DNA from 4 places in the Citrobacter sp. VF227 genome. Region 3 is predicted to be linked to each of the others. Evidence: predicted binding sites of a transcription regulator. Region 3 holds the regulator's gene; each other region holds the start of a gene.

Region 1 (7,690 bases), on a different contig from region 3:
CCCGGTCCAGCGCGCCAGCACTTCTGCAATTTCTGCATCCGTCACTTTATTACGCAGCAGACGCATGGTTTTGCCTTCAGACTGGGTGGCGGCTTCGAGCTGTTTTTCCAGTTCAGGAATTTTGCCATACTGCAGTTCGGACATCCGCGCCAGATCGCCGACACGACGCGCCTGTTCAATGGCGATTTTCGCCTGTTCCAGCTCAGCCTTGATAGTTTGCGTTCCAGAAAGGGAAGCTTTTTCAGCTTTCCACTCTTCTTCTAACTCAGAATACTGGCGCTCTTTATCATCCAGCTCTTCGTTGAGCATATCGAGACGTTTTTTACTCGCCTCATCAGACTCTTTCATTAATGCCTGCTGTTCCAGTTTGAGCTGGATAATACGGCGGTCGAGTCTGTCGAGTTCCTCCGGCTTGGAGTCAATCTGCATACGAATGCTGGATGCCGCTTCGTCAATGAGGTCGATAGCTTTATCAGGCAACTGACGATCGGCAATATAGCGGTGAGACAGCGTAGCTGCCGCGACAATCGCCGGGTCAGTAATCTGCACGTGGTGGTGCAGCTCATAACGCTCTTTCAGACCACGCAAAATCGCGATGGTATCTTCTACTGAAGGTTCGGCCACAAACACTTTCTGGAAACGACGTTCCAGCGCAGCATCTTTTTCGATGTACTGGCGATACTCATCAAGCGTTGTTGCGCCTACACAGTGCAGTTCCCCACGTGCCAGTGCAGGTTTCAGCATATTTCCGGCGTCCATTGCGCCATCGGCTTTACCCGCCCCAACCATGGTGTGTAACTCATCAATAAACAGGATGACATTGCCTTCCTGTTTAGAAAGATCGTTCAGCACACCTTTTAAGCGTTCTTCAAACTCACCACGATATTTGGCTCCAGCCACCAGCGCACCCATATCCAGCGCCAGCACACGGCGGCCTTTTAAGCCTTCCGGCACTTCACCATTGATGATGCGTTGAGCCAGCCCTTCAACAATCGCGGTTTTACCGACCCCGGGCTCACCGATTAACACCGGGTTGTTTTTAGTACGACGCTGCAGCACCTGAATGGTGCGGCGAATTTCTTCATCACGACCGATAACCGGATCGAGTTTGCCCTGCTCGGCACGTTCGGTCAGATCGACGGTATATTTTTTCAAGGCCTGACGTTGGTCTTCAGCCCCCTGGTCATTCACGCTTTCACCTCCACGCATTTGTTCAATTGCCTGAGTGATATTGGCGGTCGTCGCGCCTGCTGATTTTAATAAATCGGTCAGCGTACCGCGTGACTCAAGCGCTGCCAGAACGAACAGTTCTGACGAAATAAAGTTGTCCCCACGTTTTTGCGCCAGCTTGTCGCAAAGATTCAGAACACGCACCAGATCCTGAGAAGGCTGCACATCACCACCGGTACCTTCTACCTGCGGCAAACGGCTCAACGCCTGGTCAATAGCTGTACGTAACTGGCCAGCATTAATGCCAGCGGACGTTAATAAAGGACGTACCGATCCCCCTTCCTGATTCAGCAAGGCGCTCATTAGATGAAGTGGTTCGATGAATTGATTGTCGTGCCCCAATGCGAGTGACTGGGCATCGGCAAGAGCAAGCTGGAATTTATTGGTAAGACGATCCAGACGCATAACTCCTCCCATAACAGGTCAAAATTGCTACTGGAGATTAAATGAGGTCATCCCTCAATTATTCAAGGTTAATGACCTGAATTATGTGAAAAGAAAATTACACGTACCGGATCGTCTTGATTCTTTAGGTTATATCAGCCAAATAAAACTTGCCATACGCCCCGTGGTATTGTCGCGACGATAAGAGAAGAACGTCTCACTTTCGCTGAAGGTGCAACGGTCGCCGCCGTAAAGGTTCTCCACACCGACATTTGCCAGACGTTGGCGCGCAAGCTGATAGATATCCGCCAGATATTTGTCATCACGCGGGACAAATGCGATGTCCGCTTGCGGATCTTTCTCCATAAACGCTTCGCGGACTTCTGCTCCCACTTCAAACGCGTCCGGGCCAATCGCAGGGCCTAGCCAGGCGATAATGTTTTCAGGTTTGTCGGCAAAACACGCCACCGTCTCTTCCAGCACACCTGCGCATAATCCTCGCCAACCCGCATGGGCCGCCGCAACCTCCGTTCCTGCGCGATTGCAAAACAGCACCGGCAAACAGTCAGCCGTCATCACCGCACACACGGTGCCCGGCATGTTGCTGTATGAAGCATCTGCACGTTTGGAGGCGTAAGGCTCGCCAGTCAGTTTCAGAACGTCCTTACCGTGGACCTGTTCCAGCCAGACGGGTTTTGCAGGCAGATTGCCCGCAGCAAACAGCCGCATGCGGTTCTCCTCAACATGCTCCGGGTTATCACCGCAATGGGCACCCAGATTCAGCGAATCGTAAGGCGACATACTGACACCGCCAATACGAGTAGAACTACACGCCGCGACACCCTGCGGTATCGGCCACTGCGGGACAATTAGCTTACTCATAGCCAGGCAATATCATCCTTATGTTCTTCGAAATCAGCACGCATCACTTCAATCAACTGCACCATATCTTGTGGAATTGGCGCGTGCCATTCCATTTCGATACCGGAAATTGGATGATACAAACGCAGCATGGTCGCGTGCAGCGCCTGACGATCGAACTTACGCAATACGGAGATAAATTCGTCAGAAGCGCCTTTCGGTGGACGCGGACGACCGCCGTAGACCTGATCGCCCACCAGCGGATGGGTGATATGCGCCATGTGCACGCGGATCTGGTGCGTACGTCCGGTTTCCAGACGCAACCGCAGACGCGTGTGCACACGGAAGTGTTCCATGATGCGATAGTGCGTCACCGCAGGTTTCCCCATCGGGTGTACCGCCATGTGCGTACGCTTAGTCGGGTGACGGCTAATCGGCTCCTCAACGGTTCCGCCTGCCGTCATGTGACCAATCGCCACGGCTTCGTACTCACGGGTAATTTCACGCAGCTGCAGCGACTCCACCAGTCGCGTTTGCGCAGGAACGGTTTTTGCCACCACCATTAATCCCGTCGTGTCTTTATCCAGACGGTGCACAATACCGGCACGAGGAACATCCGCGATCGGCGGGTAGTAATGCAGCAATGCATTCAAGACCGTGCCATCAGGATTACCGGCGCCCGGATGCACCACGAGATCACGGGGTTTGTTGATGACAAGAATGTCGTCATCTTCATAAACGATATCCAGCGGGATATCCTGAGGTTCAAAACGCACCTCTTCGTCAATTTCTGCATTGATGGAGACGCGTTCTCCACCCAACACTTTTTCTTTCGGTTTATCGCAAAGATTGCCATTTACCAGCACGCGCTGATCAAGGATCCATTCTTTTATGCGCGATCGTGAATAATCAGGGAACAATTCGGCCAAAGCCTGATCTAAGCGTTGACCGAGCTGATTTTCGGAGACTGTTGCGGTGAGTTCTACTCGTTGTGCCATAAACTGCTTCTTCGTTTAACGTTGGGTTTTACGGCTTTGCCGTTTAATATAGTGTGCTATTGTAGCTGGTCTTAACCGGGAGCAGGAACAGAGAATCTCCCGTAATACATTTTGAGGAAAGTCAAAACGTCATGACGCGCATGAAATATCTGGTGGCAGCAGCCACGTTGAGCCTGTTTTTGGCGGGTTGCTCTGGTTCAAAGGAAGAGGTGCCCGATAATCCGCCAAATGAAATCTACGCGACTGCTCAGCAAAAGCTGCAGGACGGTAACTGGAAACAGGCAATAACGCAATTGGAAGCGTTGGATAACCGTTATCCATTTGGACCGTATTCTCAGCAGGTGCAATTAGATCTCATCTACGCCTACTACAAAAACGCCGATCTGCCGCTTGCTCAGGCTGCCATCGATCGTTTTATCCGTCTTAATCCGACACACCCTAACATTGATTATGTCATGTATATGCGTGGCCTGACCAATATGGCGTTGGACGATAGCGCACTGCAAGGGTTCTTTGGTGTTGATCGCAGCGATCGCGATCCGCAACACGCCCGAGCTGCGTTTAATGACTTTTCCAAACTGGTACGTGGCTATCCGAACAGCCAGTACACTACTGACGCCACCAAACGTCTGGTATTCCTGAAGGACCGTCTGGCGAAGTATGAATACTCCGTTGCGCAATACTACACTGCCCGCGGAGCATGGGTCGCTGTGGTAAACCGTGTGGAAGGTATGCTACGCGACTACCCTGATACTCAGGCAACACGTGATGCTCTGCCGTTAATGGAAAAAGCTTATCGCCAGATGCAGATGAATGCGCAGGCAGAAAAAGTAGCGAAAATCATTGCCGCTAACAGCAGCAATACCTGATTTACCTCAGAATGCAAAACGGCAGCCCTTGGGCTGCCGTTTTTTTATCCGTTAACGCCACAACTGAAGCGGTTTAGCTGCAACGCATCTCATCAAATATGGCCTGCTTTCTGGTATTCCTCAAGTAAAATATCGCCTGTTCCTGCTGTGCCTCACAAAAAGGTTTTCTTGACAAAAAGCGACAAAATAATGTGATTTAAATCACACATTTTGACATTAGGAACGGTATGCTGGAATCACCAAGACGGGAAAGACAAGAGGTAAAATTTATGACAATGAACATTACCAGTAAACAAATGGAAATTACTCCGGCAATTCGCCAGCATGTCGCAGACCGTCTCGCCAAACTTGAAAAATGGCAAACTCATCTGATTAATCCACATATCATTCTGTCTAAGGAGCCACAGGGTTTCATTGCTGATGCCACCATCAATACACCGAACGGACATCTGGTCGCCAGCGCAAAACACGAGGATATGTACACCGCAATTAACGATTTGATCAACAAGCTGGAACGGCAGCTCAATAAAGTGCAGCACAAAGGCGAAGCCCGTCGTGCAACAGCTTCAGTAAAAGACGCCAACTTCGTCGAAGCAGAAGAAGAGTAGTCCCTTACATTGAGTGTATCGCCAACGCGCCTTCGGGCGCGTTTTTTGTTGACATGGTGAAAACAGTACGGGTACTTTACTGATATAGCCAAAGGAAAATTACATGAAACTTGTCCCGTTCTTCTTCGCATTCTTTTTTACCTTCCCCTGAATGGGAGGCGTTTCGTCGTGTGATAAAGAATGCGAAGACGAACAATAAGGCCTCCCACCACGGGGGGCCTTTTTTATTGATAACAAGAAAGGCAACACTATGACATCGGAAAACCCATTGCTGGCGCTGCGCGATAAGATCAGCACGCTGGATGAAAAATTACTGGCCCTGCTGGCTGAGCGACGTGGACTGGCCGTAGAAGTTGGCAAAGCAAAACTGCTTTCGCATCGTCCGGTTCGTGATATCGACCGTGAGCGCGACCTGTTAGACCGCCTGATTCAGCTTGGCAAAGCACATCATCTTGATGCTCATTATATTACTCGCCTGTTCCAGCTGATTATCGAAGACTCCGTCCTGACACAACAGGCACTGCTCCAGCAGCATCTGAACAAAATCAATCCGCACTCTGCGCGCGTAGCCTTCCTCGGCCCAAAGGGTTCATATTCTCACCTCGCCGCCCGTCAGTATGCCGCCCGCCACTTTGAACAATTTATTGAAAGCGGCTGCGCAAAATTTGCCGATATCTTTAATCAGGTTGAAACCGGACAAGCTGACTACGCGGTGGTTCCGATTGAAAACACCAGTTCCGGCGGGATTAACGACGTTTACGACCTGCTACAACACACCAGCCTGTCTATCGTTGGCGAGATGACCATCACAATTGACCACTGTGTGTTGGTATCCGGCACAACGGATCTCGAGACTATTGAAACGGTTTACAGCCATCCGCAGCCGTTCCAGCAGTGCAGCAAATTTCTGAGTCGCCATCCACACTGGAAGATTGAGTACACCGAAAGTACCTCTGCGGCAATGGAAAAAGTTGCGCAGGCTAACTCGCCGCGCGTGGCGGCTCTGGGGAGCGAAGCCGGAGGCGTACTGTATGGTTTGCAGGTTCTTGAGCACATTGAAGCTAACCAGACGCAAAACATCACCCGCTTCGTGGTACTGGCGCGCAAAGCAATCAATGTTTCTGACCAGGTTCCGGCAAAAACCACGCTGCTGATGGCGACAGGACAACAGGCGGGTGCGCTGGTTGAAGCGCTGCTGGTATTGCGCAACCATAATCTGATTATGACCAAACTGGAGTCACGCCCAATTCACGGCAATCCGTGGGAAGAGATGTTTTACCTGGATATTCAGGCCAACCTGGAATCGCCTCAGATGCAAAAAGCATTGAAGGAACTGGGTGAGATTACGCGTTCGATGAAAGTACTTGGCTGCTATCCAAGTGAAAATGTGGTGCCGGTCGATCCGAGCTAACGTTTTATAATGCCGGATAGCGCTAAGATTATCCGGCATTCTATTTACTGGCGGCTATCGTTAGCCTGGCGCAACAACGTACGGCTTTCGCTCTGAAAGCGCTGAGCGTAATCGCCAAACCAGTGCTCCACCTTACGGAAGCTGTCGATAAACGCTTGCTTATCGCCCTGCTCCAGTAAACCGATCGCCTCACCAAAACGTTGGTAGTAGCGTTTGATCAGCGCAAGGTTGCTCTCAGACGACATAATAATATCAGCATAGAGCTGCGGATCCTGGGCAAACAGACGTCCTACCATCGCCAGCTCAAGGCGGTAAATCGGCGAAGAGAGCGCCAGCAACTGTTCCAGTTGAACATTCTCTTCCGCTAGATGCAGACCGTAAGCAAAAGTCGCAAAGTGACGTAGTGCCTGAATAAACGCCATATTCTGGTCGTGTTCAACGGCGCTGATCCGATGCAACCGCGCCCCCCACACCTGAATCTGTTCGAGAAACCACTGATAAGCTTCCGGCTGACGTCCGTCACACCAGACGACGACCTGCTTGGCCAGACTGCCGCTGTCCGGACCAAACATCGGATGCAATCCCACCACCGGGCCATCGTGCGCCGCCAGCATCGCCTGCAAAGGACCATTTTTCACCGAAGCCAGATCCACCAGGATACAGTCAGAAGGCAGGCGCGGTAATTTGGCGATCACCTGCTCGGTGACGTGGATCGGCACACTGACGATCACCATGCCGGCATCAGAGACGATCTCCGGCGCGCGATCCCAGTCCTGCTGTTCCAGGATCCGCACCTGGTAACCTGACAAGGTGAGCATTTTTTCGAACAGACGTCCCATCTGACCACCGCCACCGACGATCACCACCGGGCGCAGAGAAGGACAAAGTGTTTTAAACCCTTTGTCATTTTCGCTGGAGTAGGACTCACGCATAACCCGACGCAACACATCTTCAATCAGGTCCGGTGGCACGCCCAGAGCTTCCGCCTCTGCCCGGCGGGAGGCCAGCATAGAGGCTTCCCGCTCCGGTACGTAGATCGGCAGCCCAAAGCGGCTTTTTACTTCACCGACTTCGGCAACCAACTCCAGGCGGCGTGCCAGTAAGTCCAGCAACGCCTTGTCGACTTCATCAATTTGATCGCGTAATGCGGTCAATTCAGCAACCATAACCAACCTCTTATGCTACACGCGCCGACAGCTGACCGTTTAAATCCTGGCTAATTTCACGCAACAGCGCATCCGTCATTTCCCAGCTAATACAGGCATCGGTTACGGACACGCCGTATTTCATTTCGCTGCGCGGCTGTTCAGAAGACTGGTTGCCTTCGTG
Region 2 (7,690 bases), on a different contig from region 3:
TCACGTAGTTGGCGCCGGTCAGCGCCTCAACGGGATCGGTGGTCAGTGAGAAGTGAATATCCGGACGCAGCGTATTAAAAACATAGCGTGCAATTTCACCAAAGATGGCCAAATTTTCCGTTGAATTATCGAGAAAAACGACCTCCTTTAAACCAATACGATGTGCATTCCAGGCCAGAGATTTTGCCAGAAAAGCCGAGCGGACGCCGCCGCCACCTAAAACGGTTAATTTCATCTTATTTTCCTCAATTAATGCGTAGTGAGCCAGTTATCAACGTGCGTCCGAATTTGTCCTACTTTGACACCGTATATAACCTGTACTTCATTTTTATTTCTTACTATTCCATTGGCCCCCGTGGTTCTTAATAGAGCCTCGTCTATTTTATTTAGATCATGAATTGCCACGCGAAGCCGGGTAAAACAGTTATCTACTGAAATAATATTTTCTTTACCACCAAGGCCCTGAATAATATCGTCAGTGGTACTATTTCCCATCTTGGTTGTGGCTTTTATTTTTTCTCGATACTCTGCTTTACTATAAAGTTTGACATCATCATCGTCTTCACGCCCCGGCGTTTTAAGATTCAGCTTCAGAACCAGAGTACGGAATATCAGGTAATAAACCGCGAACTGACCACAGCCAATCAGGATGTAACCCGGCCAGCGCGTTAACGACACCGGCAGCGGCAGGTTATAGATAATAAATTCAATCAGCCCTGATGCTCCCCACGGTCTGACGGTGAATACATCGCAGATAGCCTGCGAGGCGGCAGTTAGCGCGGCGTGAATCACCCACAGTAGCGGTGATACAAATAAGAAGGTGAACTCAATCGGCTCCGTGATCCCGGTGAGCATAGAGGTAATGATCGCAGGCAGCAGAATGGCTTTCGCCAGTACTTTTTTTTCTGGCTTTGCCGTGTGATAGAAGGCCAGTGAGGCGCCCGCAAGACCAAAGATGGTGGTCATTCCCTGTTGTGAAAAACGCAGCGCATCGTTCATTACCGGGGTGAGATCCGGATGCCGCATATAGGCGAGGAAAATGGCCTGAGTGCCGGAAACCGTTTGCCCATCGACGCTCAGCGTACCGCCAATCTGCGTCAACTGGAACGGCGACCAGACGAAGTGGTGCAGACCGGTTGGAATCAGGAATTTCTCAAAGAAGCCGTACACAAAGACTCCGGCAACACCTGCATTTTTCATAAAACCGGTGAGAGCGGCGATACCATGCGTCATGAACGGCCAGAACCAGGTAAAAGCAACCGCGTAAGCAATAATGATGGGGGTCATCGTGACAAGTGTCAGTTTTGCACCACCGTACATTGAGAGGGCTCCGGGCAGTTCAATGGCTGATACCTTGTTGTGTACCCAGGCAATGGTGCAGCCGAGAATAATTCCTAAAAATATCCCCATATCAACAACAACAAAGCCCAGAAGTTGCGTTTGCCCGGTGCCGTAATATTCACCGTTAATTTTTTCGGCAATGCCACCGGTAAACTCCAGCCACGAGTGGTTGGCACCGAGGAACATAATGAAGCACATTACTGAAACCAGGGCGACTTCAGTTTTTTTATCTTTTGCCAAGCCGTAGCTAATGCCTACGCAGAATAACAAACCCAAATTGCCAAATAAGGGCCAGAATGTATCCCCTAATAGCTGACCAATTTGGTGAAAAAAACCGGTTTCGGAAAACAAAGTCGGATTAGTAAGAACTGAACTTAAAGCCAGAATCAAACCGATAACAGGAAGAAACAATACTGCTCCTATCATCGCTCTGGAGAATGTTTGCATATTCTCCAGAATACGTTGGCGTATTCCAGACATAATAGAGGTTCCTTAAATGTAGGGCGTTTTTAATTATAGATATGCACTTCCAGTAAGTGAGTTATAGCAAGGATGGCTGAAGGGCGGAACCTGTTGCGAAGAATAGGCACAAACTGGCAGGAAATGAAAACAGGTTTCGGAGGGGATTGATTGTGCGAGCTCCGTGCTCGGTTATCTCTATTTGGTATGTCGCTCGGCCAGGCGCGGCGGCGCCGGGGCGGCTCCGAGCCAACCCCGAGGGCGGCGTAAACGCCTCGCCCTGGTTACTTCGTCACACCACCCTGCATCTGCTGCGTTACTTCCTGTTTCTCCACGTTCACTGCATGCAGTTGGCCGTTGACCGTTGGCTTGAGTGGCGCATCGGCCTGAATATTGCCGCTGGCGGTAAGCTGAATATTACCGTCGCCGGAAAGGGGCAGTGCGGGCCATCCCCATTGTTGCAGAATCGTCATTGGCACGCCGCGCCCGTTCAGGCTGATCTGAGCCTGGCGCTGAGGCAACTGCGAAATGCTGGCGGTGGCCTCCAGCAGCCCTTTTTCGGTATAGGCACTCAGTTCGCTGATATTGATGGTGCTATTGTTCGCCGTCAGCGCCAGCGAAGGACGACGCACGTCGGTGCGGTTGAACGTGGCGGCCGCGGCGTTGAGGGTGGCGCTGCCGCTCCAGATCCCCCACTGATTGTTTTGTACCAGCCCGAGGTTGGCACCATAGCCGTCCAGCGCGGTGAGCTGCCATGGGAAGTCCGGATCGATATCAATCACCAGATTACGGCTGGCGCTGAATTTCTTCAGCGTCAGGCTATTTAGCCAGGCGGGTAGGGGTTTCATCCACAGCTGTTTCCAGTTTTCCGGCAGCGTGTATTCCAGACCGGCGATGGCGGCATCATTGAGGATCAGCGCTTTGTTGTTGCGCAGCCAGTTACCCGACGTTCTGACCATACCGCCTTCCCAGCGGGTAGTGAACTGGCGCAGCGCAATACCTTGCGGCGAGAACTCAGCGTTCAGAATCGGATCGAAGAAGTGCAACGAGCCGTAGATAAACTCACTGGCGTTCATTGACAATTTTCCTTCCTGAGTTTGCCAGTCGTCCTTGCTGAAGGTCATGTTGCGCAAGCTCAGGTCGAGATCCGTAACCGCCCAGTCAGGGCCTTGCAGACGGGCATCCGTCACTTCCAGACGACCAATTTGCAGGGAAGGAATGGTGCTTAACGGGGCAAAAAAATCGGCCAACGATTTGTCGCTTTGCAACCGAATATCGTTCAGACGCAGATTCTCCACTACCCAGCTACCGTCGGCATTGCGCTGCGCTACACCGGTTAATGCCCCACGCGCCACGTCCGCGCCAATATTGCTTAGCGTCACCCGGTCATGGTCGATGCTGCCTTCAATCAATACGTTGGTCGTCGGGACGTCGTTCAGCGTCAATGAACTGGCGCTAAGCTGAATTTGCGCTTTGCTGCCGAGAATTTTACCCGCCTCAGGGCTCCAGGGCATGACGCCGCCGTTAACGCGCTGTGCGCTCAGGGTCCATTCGCTGCCGGGGCTGTTAAGCGCCATATCCTGTAACTGCAGGCGATCGGCCTGGAACGGCATCGGTGCGGTTTGTTGGGACAAATTCAGCGTGCCGTTTTGCAACAAAATGGTGTCGACATGCAGCGGGTCGGTGATTTGGCGGCTGCTCAGTCCGATATCGACCGTTTTGGCGACCAGCGTGGCGGGCTGACCATCCCGGCCAAAGGTGACGTTTTCCAGCAGAATATGGGAAGGGGAAGAAAACCGGTGATCGATGGCATCAAATGCCAGATGGTAGCTGCTGTTCTGTGAAACCCAGGCGCTGACGCGCTCTGCGCCCCAGCGTGTTTGCAGTAGAAAATAAAGGCCGAGGATCGCCACTGCAAGGGCGATCAGCACGTAAAGAAGCAGCTTTCCAATAAATTTCATGGTCTTCCATCCTGCGAAGTGCACATAATCAAGTTATGCACGATTTAGATGGAATGCTCAAGGCGGGAATGGTGAAAGAGCGTTACAGCGGCGTCGATTCAGAATCAACGCCGCATTTTGCTTATTGCTTCTCTGGAGGGAATATCAGGTTCAGAACGATAGCGGTAATACCGCCTGCAGCAATGCCGGAAGAGAGCAAGTTTTTCACCCAGTCCGGGGCGAACTGCAGGATCAACGGCTGCTGGGAAACGCCCAGACCGACGGCCAGCGACAGCGCGATAATCAGAATCGCACGACGGTTTAGCGGTTCGCGGGACACAATACGCACGCCGGATGCGGCGATAGTACCGAACATTACCAGCGTTGCCCCGCCCAGTACTGGCTCAGGAATATGCTGTACAAAACCGCTGACCGCCGGGAACAGACCCAGCGCGATCAGCATCAGCGCCACCACAAAACCAACATAGCGGCTGGCAACGCCCGTTAACTGAATAACCCCGTTGTTCTGACCAAAACAGGAGTTTGGGAAGGTATTGAACACGGCGGAAACAAATGAATTCAGACCGTTCGCTAGTACGCCGCCTTTCAGGCGTTTCATGTATAGCGGACCAGAAACCGGCTGCTCGGAGACATCGGAGGTAGCCGTAATATCACCGATAGTTTCCAGCGAGGTAATCATAAAGACCAGCATCAGCGGCAGCAGTAAGCTCCAGTCAATGCCCAGGCCGTAATACAGCGGTGTTGGCACCATCAGCAGGTCCTGACTTACCGGCGCGGTATTTTGCGGCAGCATGTCCATAAACCAGGCCAGCAGATACCCTGCCGCCATCGCAATCACCAATGACGCAACACGCAGGTAAGGGTTGCGTTGACGGTTAAGCAGGATGATTAGTGCCAGCACCACGCCAGCCAGCAGTAAATTCTTCGGTGCGCCAAAGGTGTTGTCGCTCATTGCGGCATAGCCGCCGCCAATCGACGTCAAACCTACCTGAATCAGCGACAGGCCGATAATCATCACCACCACGCCTGAGACCAGCGGAGTAATAATACGACGTGCCAGATGCAGTACGCGTGAGATAACCATCTCAGTGCAACTTGCCAGCATCAGCGTACCGAACAGCGCCGCCATCATGGTTGGAACATCTGCGCCACCGGTTTTTAGCGCCGTACCACCCATAATCAGTGGAGCAACAAAGTTAAAGCTGGTGCCCTGAATGGATAACAGTCCCGAGCCGACCGGCCCCCAGGCTTTGATCTGAATGATAGAGGCTACGCCGGAAGCGAACAGCGACATACTGATAATGTGTTGAGTATCCTGAGCCGGTAAACCGAGCGCCTGGCAAATTAACAGAGCAGGGGTGATCACCGCGACGAACATGGCCAGCAGGTGCTGACAGGCGGCAAACAGGGTCTGGGCTAGCGGGGGGCGATCTTCAAGACGGTAAATCAGTTCACTGTTGTGAGTCTGCGCAACCGGTTGCGCATTTGTTGACTCTACGGCGTTAACGGACATCAGAGGCAATCCCATGGTGGAAAAGCGGTGATTTTATCTGACCAGGGCTGAAAAGCAAACGTTTGCTAGTGGGTATTCTTAATATTTAAAACGGATAAACAAACATTTTTATATAACTTTTCATCATTTTCTGCTTAAAATCCACCCCGAAAACTCAATAAGAGCTAAAAATCGGTCTGAAATGCATCGTGCGTGATTGTGCTAAACGCACTAATGGAGCTGTAAATGTTTTATCTCGATACGTTATCAACACTGGTTGCGGCAACCCTTGTGTTGTTGCTCGGACGTAAGCTCGTCCAGTCTGTCTCATTTCTGAAAAAATACACTATTCCTGAACCTGTCGCTGGTGGGTTGCTGGTGGCGATTGCGCTGCTGGTGTTGAAAAAAAGCATGGGCTGGGAAGTGAACTTCGACATGACCCTGCGCGATCCGTTGATGCTGGCGTTCTTCGCTACCATCGGCTTGAACGCCAATATTGCCAGCCTGCGCGCAGGTGGCCGCGTGGTGGGTATCTTTCTGATTGTGGTTGTTGGCCTGCTGCTGATGCAAAACGCTATCGGTATTGGTATGGCGACCCTGCTGGGTTTGGATCCGCTGATGGGTCTGATCGCCGGTTCGATAACCCTCTCAGGCGGACACGGAACCGGAGCCGCGTGGAGCAAACTGTTTATTGAGCGCTATGGTTTCGCCAATGCGACTGAAGTGGCGATGGCTTGCGCAACGTTCGGCCTGGTGCTAGGTGGACTGATTGGCGGTCCGGTGGCGCGCTATCTGGTCAAACACTCCACTACGCCAGATGGCATACCGGATGATCAGGCCGTGCCGACCGCGTTTGAAAAGCCGGATGTCGGGCGCATGATCACTTCGCTGGTGTTGATTGAAACCATCGCGCTGATCGCTATCTGTTTGACGGTGGGAAAAATCGTTGCGCAAATGCTGGTCGGAACGGTGCTGGAACTGCCGACCTTTGTCTGCGTGCTGTTTGTTGGGGTGATCCTCAGTAACGGTCTGGCATTACTGGGCTTTTATCGGGTGTTCGAGCGTGCGGTTTCGGTGCTGGGTAACGTAAGTTTGTCGTTGTTCCTGGCGATGGCGCTGATGAGTCTGAAGCTGTGGGAACTGGCTTCTCTGGCCCTGCCGATGCTTGCAATCCTGGTTGTTCAGGCCATTTTCATGGCGCTGTACGCAATATTCGTCACCTGGCGCATGATGGGTAAGAACTACGATGCCGCTGTGCTGGCAGCCGGGCACTGCGGTTTTGGCCTCGGCGCGACGCCAACGGCGATTGCCAACATGCAGGCAATTACCGAACGTTTTGGGCCATCCCATATGGCGTTTCTGGTGGTGCCGATGGTGGGCGCGTTCTTTATCGATATCGTCAATGCGCTGGTGATTAAGCTGTATCTGTTGTTGCCGATTTTTGCGCAATAATGGTTGTGCGGCGGAGTAACATCCGCCGACACTCCGAATTGACTATGCGTTGGAGTAGCGTTCGGTTTCCGGCATCCAGCGCTCTATTAGCGCTACGGCCTGTTGCGGATATCGTTCGTGAATATGGCGAGCAATGCGCTGAACTTCCGGGATAATAGCCTGATCGCGCAGTAAATCCGCGACTTTAAATTCTGCCGTTCCAGTCTGGCGAGTACCCAAGAGCTCACCGGGACCGCGAATCTCCAAATCTTTTTGCGCAATAACGAACCCGTCGTTGCTGTCGCGCAGAACCTGCAGGCGTTTTTGCGCGGTTTTTGACAGCGGTGATTTGTAGAGCAGGACGCAGTGGGAGGCCACCGCGCCACGACCTACACGGCCACGTAGCTGATGCAACTGGGCCAGGCCCAGGCGCTCCGGGTTTTCAATAATCATCAGGCTGGCGTTGGGCACGTCCACACCCACTTCAATCACCGTGGTAGCAACCAGCAGATGCAGTTCACCCTGCTTAAATCCCGCCATTACCGACTGTTTCTCGGCTGGCTTCATTCGGCCGTGTACCAGGCCAATATGGAGTTCTGGCAGCGCAATTTTAAGCTCTTCCCACGTCGCTTCTGCTGCCTGAGCTTCTAACAGATCAGACTCTTCAATCAGCGTACAGACCCAGTATGCCTGGCGCCCCTCGTGGGTACAGGCGTTGCGTACGCGATCAATGATGTCGCTGCGGCGGGTGTCCGGAATCGCCACCGTAGTGACGGGCGTACGTCCTGGTGGGAGCTCATCAATGACCGATGTGTCGAGATCGGCATAAGCGGTCATCGCCAGCGTGCGCGGGATTGGCGTGGCAGTCATGATTAGCTGGTGCGGATGGAAACCCTGCTGCTGGCCTTTCTCCCATAACGCCAGACGCTGATGCACGCCAAAACGATGCTGTTCATCGATGATAACCAGCGCCAGTCCGTTGAACTGCACCTGTTCCTGGAAAATT
Region 3 (7,690 bases):
GTCTTCTATACACGATGAACTCATAGCTTCTCCATCACTGGTCGGTGATCAGAACCTTAAAACAGCGTAGACGCTTTTTTGGGCTGTGTGAGAAATCTCACGAAATTAATCCGTGAATCTATAATCCGACGTAGAACAGAGGAAGGGAGGAACCCTTGCCGAAAAGACCATCCGTGGGAATACGAGAACGTTCTTGTTCCCGTTACCGCATAAAAATTATCGTTTTTTTAAAAACCGGAAATCAGTATAGGCCTGAATTTTTTATGATTCAACATATAATTGTTAGCGGGCTAATTAATAGCCCGCGGTAATTATTAGTGAGACTCTCCGTGGACAATTTGCACACGGTCGTCTGTTTGAGGGGTGCCAGCTTTCTGTGATTGCATTTTGTACCCTACGGCCGCCAGTAGCACCGTAGTCAGCATCACGCTGGTAGTGGTGAGCAGCGGGGTGGCGATCAGCCAGGAAACCACAAGGCTTGCCAGGAAGCATAAACCCAACTGCAACGTATTCTGCAATGCGGCTGCTCGTCCGGTCGCCTGCGGGAACGGGCGTAATGCCTGAGCGACAACGATAGGGTAGATGGCACCGTTGGCAATCGCCATCACGCAGAATGGGATCAGGATTTCAGCGAGCGCAACATGGTGAATAAAGCCGGTAGCCCAGGTGGCAACGACACTAATCGCATACAGGATGAGTAACCATGGCAGCAGTTGACGACCTTGCCATTTTTGTAACGCAGCGCGACAGCCGTAACCGCCGACTAAGAAGGCGATGGTTTGCGGTACATAGCTCAGGCCAATCACTGCCGGGCTGTAGCCCATTTCGCTGAGGATGAACGGGGAGCCCGTCAGCCATGCGAAGAAGCTCGCGGAACAGGCGGCATAAATCAGTACGTTCCCGCGATAGGTTTTCGAGCGTAGCAGGGTGGCGAATGTCAGTTTATCCTGGCTGTCGTCGCGCGCTTTAGCCGTTGGTTTTAAGCGCAGGGCAGGAAGCATCAGAATTAGGGTTATGGCAAACAGGGTGGCGAAAATGGCCTGCCAGGAAAAATGTACAAGGATCCAACTGCCTAACAACGGCGCCAATGCCGGAGATAATCCGACCAGCGGCATAATGGTGGCAAAGATGCGATTTACTTTTTGTGACGGATAATAATCAGTGACCAGCGCCTGCCAGATTACCGATGCCGCACAGACACCAACGGCTTGAACAAAACGCAGCGCCAGCAGGCCTGTGGCGTTTTCAACCCACAGCATGCCCAGACTACCCAGAGCAAAGATAGATAAACCCAGCAACAAAATAGGTTTGCGGCCGTAGTGGTCGGAAAGTGGCCCCCACAGAAGCTGTGCCACGGCAAAACCGGCTAAGAACAAGCTAAGGCTGGCGCTGACGGCTGATGCAGGCGTTTGCAGATCGGACTGAATTGCGGCGAAGGCGGGCAGATACATATCCGTTGCCAGAAAGCCGAGCACGCTAAGACCCGCCAGCCAGACTAAAAACCCTTTCCCAGGTTGCATCATCATTTCTCTTTTTTTAGCAGTAGAACAATGCCGCTGAGTGTAGTGAGTGTAATTCTTGCTGTGAAACGCTAATATTTGCTTACTGATTTCAAATTTTTTGCAGGCAGAATATGTGGTCGGAATATTCACTTGAAGTGGTTGATGCGGTTGCGCGTAATGGCAGCTTTAGTTCGGCCGCGCAGGAGTTGCACCGTGTACCCTCAGCGGTAAGCTACACCGTACGTCAGCTGGAAGAGTGGCTGGCGGTGCCGCTTTTTGAGCGACGTCATCGGGATGTGGAGTTGACGCCTGCCGGTGCGTGGTTTCTCAAAGAAGGCCGCTCTGTTATCAAAAAAATGCAGATCACCCGCCAGCAATGTCAGCAAATTGCCAACGGCTGGCGCGGACAGCTGGCGATTGCGGTAGATAACATTGTTCGCCCGGATCGCACCCGACAGATGATCGTGGATTTCTATCGTCATTTTGATGATGTGGAACTGTTGGTTTTTCAGGAAGTGTTTAACGGCGTCTGGGATGCGCTGTCCGATGGTCGCGTTGAGCTGGCAATTGGCGCCACGCAGGCGATTCCGGTGGGGGGACGCTATACCTTTCGCGACATGGGAATGCTGAGCTGGAGTTGCGTGGTGGCCAGCCATCATCCGTTGGCGTCAATGCCTGGGCCGCTTAGCGACGACACGTTGCGCAACTGGCCGTCGCTGGTGCGTGAAGATACTTCCCGTACGCTGCCAAAACGCATTACCTGGCTGCTGGATAACCAAAAACGTGTCGTGGTGCCTGACTGGGAATCTTCCGCTACCTGCTTATCCGCAGGGTTGTGTGTTGGCATGGTACCGACGCATTTTGCCAAACCGTGGATCGATAGCGGCAAGTGGGTCGCGCTACAGCTGGAAAATCCATTTCCTGATGCCGCATGCTGTCTGACATGGCAACAGAACGATACGTCACCTGCATTGAGCTGGCTGTTGGACTATTTAGGGGATAGCGAAACGCTGAACAAAGAGTGGCTGCGGGAGCCAGATGAGGCTCCCGCACAACGGTCTTAACGACGGTAATCGCGGAACGGGCCGTCGGCAACGGAGCGACGCTCTACCAGACGCGGATGCACCTCGATAGATTGCGACTCTTCGCGTTTATTCACGATACGGTCTAACAGCATATTGAAGGCCGTTTCACCGAGCGAATCTTTAGGCTGGTGAATGGTCGTCAGAGCCGGCGTGAAGAAACGGGCGTTGCGCACGTTGTCGTAGCCGATAAGCGAGATATCCTGCGGTACCCGCAGTCCCATCTCATCAGCGGCGCACAGCGCACCCATCGCCATGATATCGCCACCACAGAAGACGGCGGTCGGACGATGCGGCTGTGACAGAATTTGCTGCATGGCGCGATAGCCGGATTCAGGCTCAAAATCCCCCTGGACAATCCAGTTGTCCGGTACTTTTATCAGCGCTTCTTCCATCGCTTTCATAAAGCCAGCCAGACGCCCGGCTCCGGTGTTACGTTCCATTGGGCCTGGGATCACGCCAATCTCACGATGACCGCGTTCGACCAGATACCGACCCGCCATGTAACCACCTTCGAAGGCATTATCAATGACGGTATCGGTAAAGTCGGCTTTGGCCTCGCCCCAGTCCATGACGACCATCGGGATATGGCGGTATTCTTCGAGCATCGAAAGCAGCGACTCCGGATACTCAGAGCACATCACCAGCAGACCATCAACGCGCTTTTGCGCCATCATCGACAGATAAGCCTGCTGTTTTTCAAGGCTGTTCCATGCGTTACCCAGAATCAGGGTATAGCCTTTCTGGAAACAGTTTTTCTCAACGGCTTCGATAATTTCAGCGAAATAGGCCGCTTCACTGCTGGTGGCCAGCAAGCCAATAGACTTGGTGTGATTCACCTTCAGGCTGCGCGCAACTGCGCTCGGAGAATAGTGCAGCTCTTTGATTGCCGCCCAGACAGCATTACGCGTTTCTTCCGCGACAAAGCGCGTCTTGTTAATCACGTGTGATACGGTTGTAGTGGAAACGTTTGCTCGCTTCGCTACATCTTTAATTGTTGCCATTACATCTCACTCCAGACCATATCCTAAGCTCCTGAGAATACTCCAGGTAAACGTTTGCCTTCACACACCCTTAGCGCAACGTAAGGGTTGCGGCACGCCGGGAAAACGACACGGAACGTCAGGAAGGGGTCAATGGCCGGTACGCTAATCAAGTAAGCGTGGAATTTTGTCTGATCTTAACGAAAAGGGGAAGAGTTAAAAGCAGTTATCAATATAAATCGTGAGAGATTTTTGCTTTCAAGTGTGTAAAAATGCGCAATATCACTTTTTGTGTGGGAATAAAAAGGAGAAAACTTGATGAGCACCGATCTGAAATTTTCGTTAGTGACTACCATTATTGTTCTGGGTTTGATCGTCGCGGGTGGCCTGACCGCAGCGCTGCATTAATTTCCTCGAGGGAGTTAGCTCTCCCTCACTCTTTCCGCTCGTCTATCTCTTCTATTGTTTGCGAATAAGCAAAAGTCTTTTGCAATTTTGTTAACTTTATTAATTTTGCGATCAATGTCATGCTTTTGACTCTTATTTTATGTCGCGCCACGGCTCGACGTTACGGAGTCGCAATATGAAACTCAATTATCCTTTACTGGCGCTGGCGATCGGAGCGTTTGGCATTGGCACCACCGAATTTTCGCCAATGGGATTATTGCCCGTCATAGCCAAAGGAGTGGATGTTTCGATTCCGGCCGCCGGCATGTTAATCAGCGCGTATGCGGTTGGCGTGATGGTGGGGGCTCCGCTGATGACATTATTATTGTCTCATCGTGCGCGACGTAATGCGTTGATTTTCCTGATGGCGATTTTCACGTTGGGTAATGTCCTCTCGGCGATTTCACCGGATTACTCCACGCTGATGTTATCACGCATTTTGACCAGTCTTAATCACGGGGCATTTTTCGGCCTTGGCTCTGTGGTTGCTGCAAGTGTGGTGCCCAAACATAAACAGGCCAGTGCCGTGGCAACCATGTTTATGGGGTTAACCATTGCCAATATTGGCGGCGTTCCGGCGGCGACCTGGCTTGGTGAAAGCATCGGCTGGCGCATGTCGTTCATGGCAACGGCAGGGCTCGGCGTTATCGCCATGGTCAGTCTGTTCTTCTCATTACCCAAAGGCGGGGCGGGAGAGCGTCCGGATGTCCGCAGCGAACTGGCGGTACTTATGCGTCCTCAGGTGCTGTCGGCTCTGCTGACGACCGTTCTGGGAGCAGGGGCGATGTTCACGCTTTATACCTACATCTCACCGGTGCTGCACACTATCACTCATGCCACACCAGCATTTGTGACCGGTATGCTGGTGCTGATTGGCGTGGGCTTCTCAATCGGTAACTATTTTGGCGGCAAGCTGGCTGACCGTTCAGTCAATGGTACGTTGAAAGGCTTTTTACTGCTGTTAATGGTTATTATGCTGGCCATTCCTTTCCTTGCGCGTAATGAGCCTGGCGCGGCGGTCAGTATGGTGGTCTGGGGTGCGGCGACATTTGCAGTGGTTCCACCGTTGCAGATGCGAGTGATGCGTGTTGCCAGCGAAGCGCCGGGTTTATCATCGTCAGTCAATATTGGCGCATTTAACCTGGGGAATGCACTGGGGGCCGCAGCCGGTGGGGCGGTGATATCCGGTGGACTGGGTTACAGTTTTGTGCCTGTGATGGGGGCGATTGTGGCAGGGCTTGCGCTGCTGCTGGTGTTCATTTCCGCAAGAAGACAGCCTGAAGAGGCTTGCACTACCGCGAATTAATGCAAAAACGCAGAAGGAAGCCCTTCTGCGTTATCTTTTTTATGCTGCGAAGTTCTTCGCAACAAACTCCCAATTCACCAGCGCCCAGAAATGTTCCAGGTAGCCAGGACGAGCATTGCGATAGTCGATGTAGTAGGCGTGTTCCCATACGTCAACGGTCATCAGTGGCGTCGCGTCGGTGGTCAGCGGCGTACCCGCGTTGGAGGTTGAAACGATAGCCAGTTTGCCATCCGTTCCTTTAACCAGCCAGGTCCAGCCAGAACCGAAGTTTTTGATAGCGGCATCGGTGAACTGTGCTTTGAAATCTGCAAAGCTGCCAAAGGAGGCTGCAATGGCTTCGGCCAGTTTACCAGTCGGTTCGCCACCTGCGTTCGGTGCCAGGCAGTTCCAGTAGAAAGTGTGGTTCCAGACCTGGGCTGCGTTATTGAATACACCACCTTCAGAGCTACGAACGATCTCTTCCAGTGATTTACCTTCAAACGCCGTGCCTTTGATCAGGTTATTCAGGTTAGTAACGTAAGTCTGGTGATGTTTGCCATAGTGGTATTCCAGCGTTTCAGCAGAAATGTGCGGGACCAGAGCATCTTTGGCATACGGTAATGCAGGTAATTCGAACGACATTGCTTCTCTCCTTATTATTTATATTGAGTACACACAATAGCCTCATTGTGAGTAAGGATAGGGTAGCAAATTGAAAGGTTATGCAAAAGAAGAACTTACCCTACAGCATGTTCTGTAGGGTAAGTTTTTAGCGAATTGTTTTTGGCGTCATTACCCGGCGAGCGCCCACATAGTGGCGCTGCCAGTAATCTTCGCTCAGCGAGGTGATTTGAATTTCCCGGCCGCTGCGCGGGGACTGAATAAATTTTCCGTTGCCGACATACACACCAACGTGATCGGCTGTTCCGCGACCCTGAGTACGGAAAAAGACCAGATCGCCATTTTTCAGTTCGCCACGTTCAATCGGCGCGGCATCACGTAGATGGTACATTTCGTTCGCAGTACGGGGAATGCGGAATTTCACCAGATCTTTATAGGCATAATAGACCAGACCGCTGCAGTCAAACCCGGTTCTTGGCGATGTACCGCCCCAGCGATAAGGCTTGCCTATTTGATTCATCAGCGTGGACATGGCGGTTTTAGTGGCTTTCTGCACTTTGACCTTGTGTGCGTCAGCGAGCGTAGTCGGAGCCGTAGTTTTCACTTTTACACAGCGTGGCTTATGGCCTTTACGCGGCGTGCATTTTTCAGTCCAGGTCACGGCAGCGGTTTGTGCTGCGGCAGTTTTGCCTCGACGGTTTGCAGTTTTAGTCGACTTTGCCGGAGTGGCAGTGCGATTTTTAGAAGAGGAAGCGGTTTTGGTGCTGGTTTTACTGGAGGTCTTTGTCGCCGTTTTCTTGTTGGTCTTTGTTGTTTTTTGGCTGGTTGTTGCGCTTTTCTTTTTATCTACCGTTTTGATGGGGTGGGATTGGGTAGTTGTCGTCCTGGCCTGCTTGGAAGCATGAGCCATAGGCGTAAAGGGCAGTGTAGTAAAAAGTAAAGCACAGAGCGTGATCGAGATTCGGTTTATCCGCGCCACTGAGCAGTCCTCTGGTAAGGCAGGTCTATAGTGCCTGCGTGTGATTTTCAAAACTTGATGATTCTAATCTATAGAAAGAGGGAAAGTTAATAGCTTTTTTTGTTTAAAACTGTGTTTCGTAACCGACCGCAAAAAAAAACAGCAATTAACGTGGGAACAGGTGAAAGGACAATCAAATCCACAGGCTTCAAGGGGATAAATGAGATTATGAATGCAACTTTTAGCGTCAGGGGATAAAATAATAAGGCGTAATGAAAATGTTATTTTCCGTTGCCTGTCTGACCCGTTACAATGTCAGACTACTGCCGTAAAAGAAGTTTAAGGAAGCAAGATAATGAGCACCACTATCGAAAAAATCCAGCGCCAGATCGCTGAAAACCCGATTCTCCTGTACATGAAAGGTTCCCCTAAACTGCCAAGCTGCGGTTTCTCCGCTCAGGCTGTGCAGGCGTTGTCTGCCTGTGGTGAACGTTTTGCTTACGTTGATATTCTGCAGAACCCGGATATTCGCGCCGAGCTGCCGAAATACGCAAACTGGCCGACCTTTCCGCAGCTGTGGGTTGATGGTGAGCTGGTTGGCGGCTGTGACATTTTGATCGAAATGTACCAGCGCGGTGAGTTACAGCAGCTGATTAAAGAAACAGCGGCGAAATACAAAACCGAAGAACCAGACGCTGAGTAATTTTAGCGGAAATAAAAAAGCGACCTGTGATGGTCGCTTTTTTTATCGATCCGTTATGCCTCTTCAGGCACGGGAAGAGGCCAACCGCCGAGGCGTTTCCAGCGGTTAA
Region 4 (7,690 bases), 1.3 Mb from region 3:
CCCGGCGAACCTCGTTGGTGATGCGCGAATCAGCGGTAAGCAACGAGTAGTCGGTATACAGTCGCGCCGTTTTTTCGTTGAAGTTGCCCGTCCCGATATGCGCATAGCGCACGACTTCATCACCCTCTTTACGTGAGATAAGGAACAGTTTGGCATGAATTTTCAGACCCGGCGCAGAGAAGATAACGTGAACGCCCGCTTCGGTAAGACGTTTGGCCCAATGGATATTGGCTTCTTCATCAAAGCGCGCCTGTAATTCCACGACCACTGTCACTTTTTTACTGTTATGCGCGGCATGGATCATCGCGTCAATGATGCGCGAGTCTTTTGCTACACGGTAGATATTGATCTTTATCGCCAGTACGCTTGGGTCGAAGGAGGCCTGACGCAATAGTTCGAGAACATGCTCAAAGGTGTGATATGGGTAATACAGCAGTACATCGCGTTCGCGGATTGCATCAAATCCGTTACGGAATTTCTCGTTGTCGAACCAGATGTGGCGCAGACGTGGCAGCGGTTTATTTACCAGGTTGGCTTTGCCAACGTTGGGGAAGTTAATAAAGTCTTTGAAGTTATGGTAACGCCCGCCTGGCACAATCGAATCGTAGCGAGAAATCGTCAGTTTTTCACGCAGTACCTCAACCAGCGCATTGGGCATGTCGCGCTGATAGACGAAGCGTACAGGCTCTGCGGTCAGACGCTGTTTCAGGCTGGATGACATCAGCTCCATCAGGCTCGATTCCATCTCGTGCACCAAATCGTATTCAGCGTCACGGGTCATTTTCATCGAATAGGCGTTCAGTGCATCGTAATCAAAGAATCCTTTGAAAATGTCGTCAAGGCAGTAACGTAAGATGTTGTCCAGGAGGATCATCGGTTTGCGACGGCGCGGAGTTTCCGGCGGCAGATTCACAAAACGGGGAACCTTATCAGAAGGGATTTCCAGCAGCGCGTAGCGGATTGTATCGCCACGGATAATTTCCACCGCCAGATAGGTGTAGTCATCTTTCAGAAACTGAACTAAATCCGTCTCGCGATTAATCAGAATCGGCGTAATGTGCTGGCGGAGATATTGCTTGAAGTAATGGCGTAACCAGCTCTGTTGATTGGCCGACAGCTGACGTTCGTTGATGAGGAAAATCTGATTGCGCGCCATCTCCAGCAACAACTCGTTGTACAGTCCGTCAAATTCCTGATCGGCTTTTAATACGCGAGCCTGGATTTTGCCTAACAGATGGCGGGAGTGAGAGTTTGAACCCTGTTCTTCGCTAATAATGATTCGGCGCTTCAGTTCGGCAAAGCGAACCTTGTAAAATTCGTCGAGGTTGTTGGAATAGATGCCTAAGAAACGCATCCGTTCGATCAACGGGTTTGATTTATCAGCAGCTTCCTGGAGTACGCGTTCGTTGAACGCTAACCAACTGAGTTCTTTCTCTATGTATAGCTTTTCCTGACCCATTACCACTTTTACTCCGTTTCATTCACGGGACACTACCGATTTATTATGGCGAGCATTGCTCTCAGATGTCCAACTGTGCCAGAAAAATATGACAATAAACCGTCTGATAGCAAAGAGAAAGGGGGAGCATAGATGAATACCGGAGATGTTAACCGGAAAAGGTATTTATGCCTGTAGACCGGAGGGTGAGATCCGGTTTACAGGTTTTTTTATTATTCGTCGGCGGCGTAACCTTGTGGCGGCAGACGAACGCCGTCCAGCCATGCAGCGTTATCACGCATCTTCAGTCGACCATCGGTAAACCAGCTTACCACCAGCGGATAAATGGTGTGCTCCTGGGCCTGAACCCGTGCCGTGACATCATCTTCGCTGTCGCCTTCAAATACCGGAACCTTGGCCTGGAGAATAACCGGTCCACCGTCCAGTTCATCGGTGACGAAGTGGACGGAGGTCCCATGCTCTTCATCGCCATTTTCCAGCACCTGACGGTGCGTGTGCAGGCCTGGATACTTCGGCAATAAAGACGGGTGGATATTCAGCAATCGTTCAGAATAGTGTGCGACAAACGCCGGGCTGAGGATGCGCATATAACCGGCCAGCACCACCACATCGGGTGCCCAGGCGTCAATCTCTTGCATCAGTTGGCGGTCGAAGGCTTCGCGACTGGCAAACTGGGCGGCTTCCAGCGAGTACGCCGGAATATTCGCTTCGCGTGCGCGTTCAAGGCCGAACGCATCGGCCTTGTTACTGAATACTGCACGTATGGTGCCATTGATTTTTTTCTGTTCGCAGGCGTCAATTATCGCCTGCAAATTGCTTCCGTTGCCGGAAATGAGCACCACAATGTTTTTCATTCAATAACCACACGCTGTTCGGAATCAGAAGCTTTGATGATACCGATTTTCCATGCGTTTTCACCTTTCTCATTGAGCAAAGCCAGGGCTTTGTCCACTTCCGGAGCTGGCAGGGCGATAACCATGCCTACGCCGCAGTTAAAGGTGCGATACATCTCATGCTGGCTAACGTTACCCGCCGTTTGCAGCCAGTTGAAGACGGCTGGCCATTGCCATGAAGATTCGTCGATCACGGCCTGCGTGTTGTCTGGCAGAACGCGTGGAATATTTTCCCAGAAACCGCCGCCGGTCAGATGGGCAATGGCATGCACATCAACCTTCTCGATCAGTTCCAGAATGGATTTTACGTAAATGCGGGTCGGGGCCAGCAAGTGATCGGCCAGCGACTTGCCTTCGAGCTCGGTGGTTTCCGGGTCACAACCGCTGACTTCAACAATTTTACGCACCAGAGAGTAGCCGTTGGAATGCGGACCGCTGGAGCCGAGCGCAATCAGTACGTCGCCGTCAGCCACTTTAGAACCGTCGATAATTTCTGATTTTTCGACGACGCCAACACAGAAGCCCGCCACATCGTAATCTTCGCCGTGGTACATCCCCGGCATTTCTGCCGTTTCCCCGCCGACCAGTGCACAGCCAGACTGCAGACAACCTTCGGCAATCCCGTTAATGACGCTGGCTGCGGTATCTACATCCAGTTTGCCGGTCGCATAGTAGTCGAGGAAAAACAGCGGCTCAGCACCCTGAACGACAAGATCGTTCACGCACATAGCGACAAGGTCAATACCGATAGTGTCGTGACGTTTCAGATCCATTGCCAGACGCAGTTTTGTGCCAACGCCATCAGTGCCGGAAACCAGTACCGGTTCACGATATTTTTGCGGCAATGCGCACAGCGCACCGAAGCCACCCAGACCACCCATAACTTCCGGACGACGCGTTTTCTTTACTACGCCTTTGATTCGATCAACCAGAGCATTACCTGCATCAATATCAACACCGGCATCTTTGTAGCTAAGAGAGGTTTTATCGGTCACTGCCTGCTTCCCCACATGTTTACTTGCAGTAAAAGTTAAATTCGGCGCAATTCTAACAGGGAAAGCAAACGTTTGCGAGCCTGCTCTGCATCAAGTTTTATCTGCTGATTTTTTCAGCATCTTACAATCATTTATCTATTTGTTTGAACTGCGCCACGAAAATGAAACCGGGTACAGTCTTGTGCTTGAAACCTGCCAGCGGAATGCACAGTATCGTACTGAAACCGGTTTCTGTTTTCTGTTACGAACCTCATTTATACCCTAAATAATTCGAGTTGCAGGAAGGCGGCGACGCAGCGAATCTCCAGGAGCGTACATAAGTACGTAACTGGAGTGAGCGAGAAAAGCCAACGCACATGCAGCTTGAAGTATGACGGGTATAGAGCGTTTTGCGCAGACTCATCACGATAGGGGAAGGGGATGTCAGGATTTAAAGCAGATTTCATGTGGGGTGGCGCTGTCGCTGCTCATCAACTGGAAGGTGGCTGGCAGGAGGGCGGTAAAGGAATTAGCGTTGCCGATGTCATGACGGCGGGGGCGCATGGTGTGGCGCGTGAAATTACTGACGGTGTCATTGCCGGTAAAAATTACCCTAACCACGATGCCATCGATTTTTATCATCGCTATAAAGACGACATAAAGCTGTTTGCCGAAATGGGGTTTAAATGTTTTCGTACTTCTATTGCCTGGACGCGGATTTTTCCCTTAGGCGACGAAGCGCAACCCAACGAAGCTGGCCTGCAGTTCTATGATGATCTGTTCGACGAATGTCTGAAATATGGCATTGAGCCGGTGATTACGTTGTCGCACTTCGAGATGCCCTACTATCTGGTGACGGAATATGGCGGCTGGCGCAACCGTAAGCTGATCGACTTTTTTGTCCGTTTTGCCCGGGTGGTTTTCACTCGTTACCAGCACAAAGTGAAGTACTGGATGACGTTTAATGAGATTAACAATCAGGCAAATTATCACGAAGACTTCGCGCCCTTTACTAACTCTGGTCTGAAATACCTGCCCGGTGAAGATCGCGAACCGGTCATGTACCAGGCGGCGCACTATGAGCTGGTAGCGAGCGCGCTGGCAGTAAAGGCCGCACGTGAGATAAATCCGGCGCTGCAAATTGGTTGCATGATTGCGATGTGCCCAATTTATCCGCTGACCTGTGCGCCGAATGACATGATGATGGCGATGAACGCCATGCACCGCCGCTACTGGTTCACTGACGTACACGTGCGCGGCAAGTATCCGCAGCATCTGATGAACTATTTCGAACGCCGTGGCTTTTTACTTGATATCACCGAGGAAGATCGCCAGGTACTGACTGAAGGCTGCGTTGATTACATTGGCTTTAGTTATTATATGTCTTTCGCGACGCAGGCTACGGCAGATAATCCACAGCTGGATTACGATGAGTCGAAAAGCCTGGTTTCTAACCCGTACGTGCAGAAGTCGGACTGGGGCTGGCAGATTGATCCGGTCGGTTTGCGCTATTCCCTGAACTGGTTCTGGGATCACTATCAACTGCCGCTGTTTATTGTAGAAAACGGCTTTGGTGCGATTGACGTGCAGCAGGCCGACGGCTCGGTGGATGATTCCTATCGTATTGACTATATGGCCGCGCATATCCGCGAAATGAAAAAAGCGGTGGTGGAAGATGGCGTGGATCTGATGGGCTATACCCCGTGGGGCTGTATTGATTTAGTCTCGGCCGGGACGGGGGAGATGAAAAAACGCTACGGTTTTATCTATGTTGATAAAAATAATGACGGGAGTGGGACATTAGCACGCTCGCCGAAGAAATCTTTTTCCTGGTATCGAAACGTCATCCAGAGCAACGCTGAAAATATTTAAAATTCATAGTGTTGACAATAAGCCCCGACCTCAAAGCGGGGCTTGTTTTATACTCATCATCCGGACGCAAACGATTTTGGTTGATCCATATCAAGCGTATGCAGTGTTGCGCCAGAGACGAAAAGCGGTATAATCCGGCGATTTTTTTTGTGGTTGCCACTCGTCTGAGGAAAGGAGAAGAGTATGAAGATCGTGGAAGTCAAACACCCACTCGTCAAACACAAGCTGGGACTGATGCGTGAAAACGACATCAGCACTAAACGCTTTCGTGAACTCGCCTCGGAAGTTGGCAGCCTGCTGACTTATGAAGCAACCGCTGGTCTGGAAACCGAAAAGGTGACCATTGAAGGCTGGAATGGTCCGGTTGAAGTTGACCAAATCAAAGGTAAAAAAATCACCGTTGTGCCAATTCTGCGTGCGGGCCTGGGCATGATGGAAGGCGTACTGGAAAACGTTCCAAGCGCGCGTATCAGCGTGGTAGGTATGTACCGCAATGAAGAGACGCTGGAGCCGGTTCCATACTTCCAGAAGCTGGTTTCTAACATTGATGAGCGTATGGCGCTGATCGTTGACCCGATGCTGGCAACCGGCGGTTCGGTTATCGCTACCATCGACCTGCTGAAAAAAGCAGGCTGCAGCAGCATTAAAGTACTGGTACTGGTTGCCGCGCCGGAAGGTATCGCGGCGCTGGAAAAAGCGCACCCGGATGTCGAGCTGTACACCGCCTCCATCGATCAGGGACTGAACGAGCACGGATACATTATTCCTGGGCTCGGCGATGCCGGCGATAAGATTTTTGGTACCAAGTAAATGAATAAATAAAAAGAAGCCGACTTTAAGAGTCGGCTTTTTTTTGAATAAAACAACCCAATCGCTAATAACAAACAACACTCAGAGGAAAACACTATGACGCGCCGTGCTATCGGGGTGAGTGAAAGACCGCCGCTTTTACAGACAATCCCGCTTAGTTTGCAGCACCTGTTCGCCATGTTTGGCGCAACGGTACTGGTGCCAGTCCTGTTTCATATCAACCCTGCTACCGTTCTGCTGTTTAACGGCATTGGTACGTTACTGTATCTCTTTATTTGTAAAGGTAAAATTCCGGCTTACCTCGGTTCCAGTTTCGCGTTTATTTCCCCGGTTCTGCTGCTGCTGCCGCTAGGGTATGAAGTGGCGCTGGGCGGTTTCATTATGTGTGGCATCCTTTTCTGCCTGGTTTCATTCATTGTTAAGAAAGCCGGTACTGGCTGGCTGGATGTAATGTTCCCGCCTGCGGCTATGGGCGCAATCGTTGCCGTCATCGGTCTGGAGCTGGCTGGGGTCGCTGCGGGCATGGCGGGATTACTGCCTGCTGAAGGACAAGCGCCAGACTCAACAACCATCATCATCTCAATGGTGACGCTGGCGGTGACGGTATTTGGTTCCGTACTGTTCCGTGGCTTTATGGCGATTATCCCGATTTTGATTGGGGTGCTGGCCGGTTACGCGCTCTCCTTCGTGATGGGCGTCGTGGACACCACGCCGATAGCGCAGGCTCACTGGTTTGCTCTGCCAACGTTTTACACACCGCGCTTTGAATGGGTCGCTATTCTGACCATTCTGCCTGCGGCGCTGGTGGTTATTGCTGAACACGTCGGGCACCTGGTGGTAACGGCGAATATCGTAAAAAAAGATTTGATTCGCGATCCAGGCTTGCATCGTTCTATGTTTGCTAACGGCTTGTCGACGGTGATCTCCGGCTTCTTCGGTTCTACGCCGAACACCACGTACGGCGAGAACATCGGCGTTATGGCGATTACCCGCGTTTACAGTACCTGGGTTATTGGTGGCGCGGCGATTTTCGCCATTCTGCTCTCTTGCGTGGGTAAACTGGCTGCGGCGATCCAAATCATTCCACTGCCGGTCATGGGCGGCGTATCTCTGCTGCTGTACGGCGTGATTGGTGCTTCCGGTATTCGCGTGCTAATCGAGTCAAAAGTTGATTACAACAAAGCACAGAACCTGATCCTGACCTCGGTTATTTTGATCATCGGCGTCAGCGGCGCGAAAGTTCACATCGGTGCTGCTGAGCTGAAAGGCATGGCGCTGGCGACTATTGTGGGTGTCTGTCTGAGCCTGATTTTCAAAGTTATCAGCCTGCTGCGTCCGGAAGAAGTGGTGCTTGACGCCAAAGATGCCGACACTGAGCAACAGTAAACCTTTGACCGGGCGGCGACGCTGCCCGGTTCTATCGCGACGCATTTCTGTGTTAAACTCAACGCGATTTTATGAAATCCTGGGTTGAGGTATCTCTGAACACACCGGCACAGCTCTCTTTGCCACTTTATCTGCCTGACGACGAAACTTTCGCAAGTTTCTGGCCGGGGGATAACTCCTCTTTACTGGCTGCACTGCAAAATGTGCTGCGTCAGGAACATAGCGGGTATATTTATCTTTGGTCGCGTGAAGGCGCTGGCCGTAGCCATTTGCTGCATGCAGCCTGTGCGGAACTG

What was found. Region 3 encodes PurR, which represses purine synthesis genes. Its sites were predicted from a motif close to CANGCAAACGTTTGCNTG; they were not measured.
Region 1: the regulator PurR is predicted to act here: its motif matches at 4,496-4,513, upstream of raiA (ribosome-associated translation inhibitor RaiA).
Region 2: the regulator PurR is predicted to act here: its motif matches at 5,326-5,343, upstream of gltS (sodium/glutamate symporter).
Region 4: the regulator PurR is predicted to act here: its motif matches at 5,262-5,279, upstream of upp (uracil phosphoribosyltransferase).

What each region holds. Positions count from the first base shown of each region.
Region 1 covers NZ_JBRFVF010000007.1:185,748-193,437, reverse strand. The annotation lists gene clpB (ATP-dependent chaperone ClpB) at 1-1,635, opposite strand, end outside; gene yfiH (purine nucleoside phosphorylase YfiH) at 1,765-2,496, opposite strand; gene rluD (23S rRNA pseudouridine(1911/1915/1917) synthase RluD) at 2,493-3,473, opposite strand; gene bamD (outer membrane protein assembly factor BamD) at 3,605-4,342, shown strand; gene raiA (ribosome-associated translation inhibitor RaiA) at 4,612-4,950, shown strand; Phe leader region at 5,053-5,178, shown strand; gene pheL (pheA operon leader peptide PheL) at 5,054-5,101, shown strand; gene pheA (bifunctional chorismate mutase/prephenate dehydratase) at 5,201-6,361, shown strand; gene tyrA (bifunctional chorismate mutase/prephenate dehydrogenase) at 6,406-7,527, opposite strand; gene aroF (3-deoxy-7-phosphoheptulonate synthase) at 7,538-7,690, opposite strand, start outside.
Region 2 covers NZ_JBRFVF010000005.1:297,400-305,089, reverse strand. The annotation lists gene ACU8YC_RS17715 (family 4 glycosyl hydrolase) at 1-235, opposite strand, end outside; gene ACU8YC_RS17710 (PTS transporter subunit EIIC) at 250-1,821, opposite strand; gene ACU8YC_RS17705 (AsmA family protein) at 2,085-3,761, opposite strand; gene xanP (xanthine/proton symporter XanP) at 3,883-5,274, opposite strand; gene gltS (sodium/glutamate symporter) at 5,500-6,705, shown strand; gene recG (ATP-dependent DNA helicase RecG) at 6,748-7,690, opposite strand, start outside.
Region 3 covers NZ_JBRFVF010000001.1:241,903-249,592, forward strand. The annotation lists gene cfa (cyclopropane fatty acyl phospholipid synthase) at 1-24, opposite strand, end outside; gene punC (purine nucleoside transporter PunC) at 315-1,520, opposite strand; gene punR (DNA-binding transcriptional activator PunR) at 1,634-2,566, shown strand; gene purR (HTH-type transcriptional repressor PurR) at 2,563-3,588, opposite strand; gene cydH (cytochrome bd-I accessory subunit CydH) at 3,886-3,975, shown strand; gene ACU8YC_RS01270 (MFS transporter) at 4,151-5,320, shown strand; gene sodB (superoxide dismutase [Fe]) at 5,360-5,941, opposite strand; gene ACU8YC_RS01280 (C40 family peptidase) at 6,069-6,899, opposite strand; gene grxD (monothiol glutaredoxin 4) at 7,234-7,581, shown strand; gene rnt (ribonuclease T) at 7,635-7,690, opposite strand, start outside.
Region 4 covers NZ_JBRFVF010000001.1:1,503,444-1,511,133, reverse strand. The annotation lists gene ppk1 (polyphosphate kinase 1) at 1-1,459, opposite strand, end outside; gene purN (phosphoribosylglycinamide formyltransferase) at 1,672-2,313, opposite strand; gene purM (phosphoribosylformylglycinamidine cyclo-ligase) at 2,310-3,347, opposite strand; gene ACU8YC_RS07390 (6-phospho-beta-glucosidase) at 3,768-5,198, shown strand; gene upp (uracil phosphoribosyltransferase) at 5,382-6,008, shown strand; gene uraA (uracil permease) at 6,105-7,394, shown strand; gene ACU8YC_RS07375 (DnaA inactivator Hda) at 7,490-7,690, shown strand, end outside.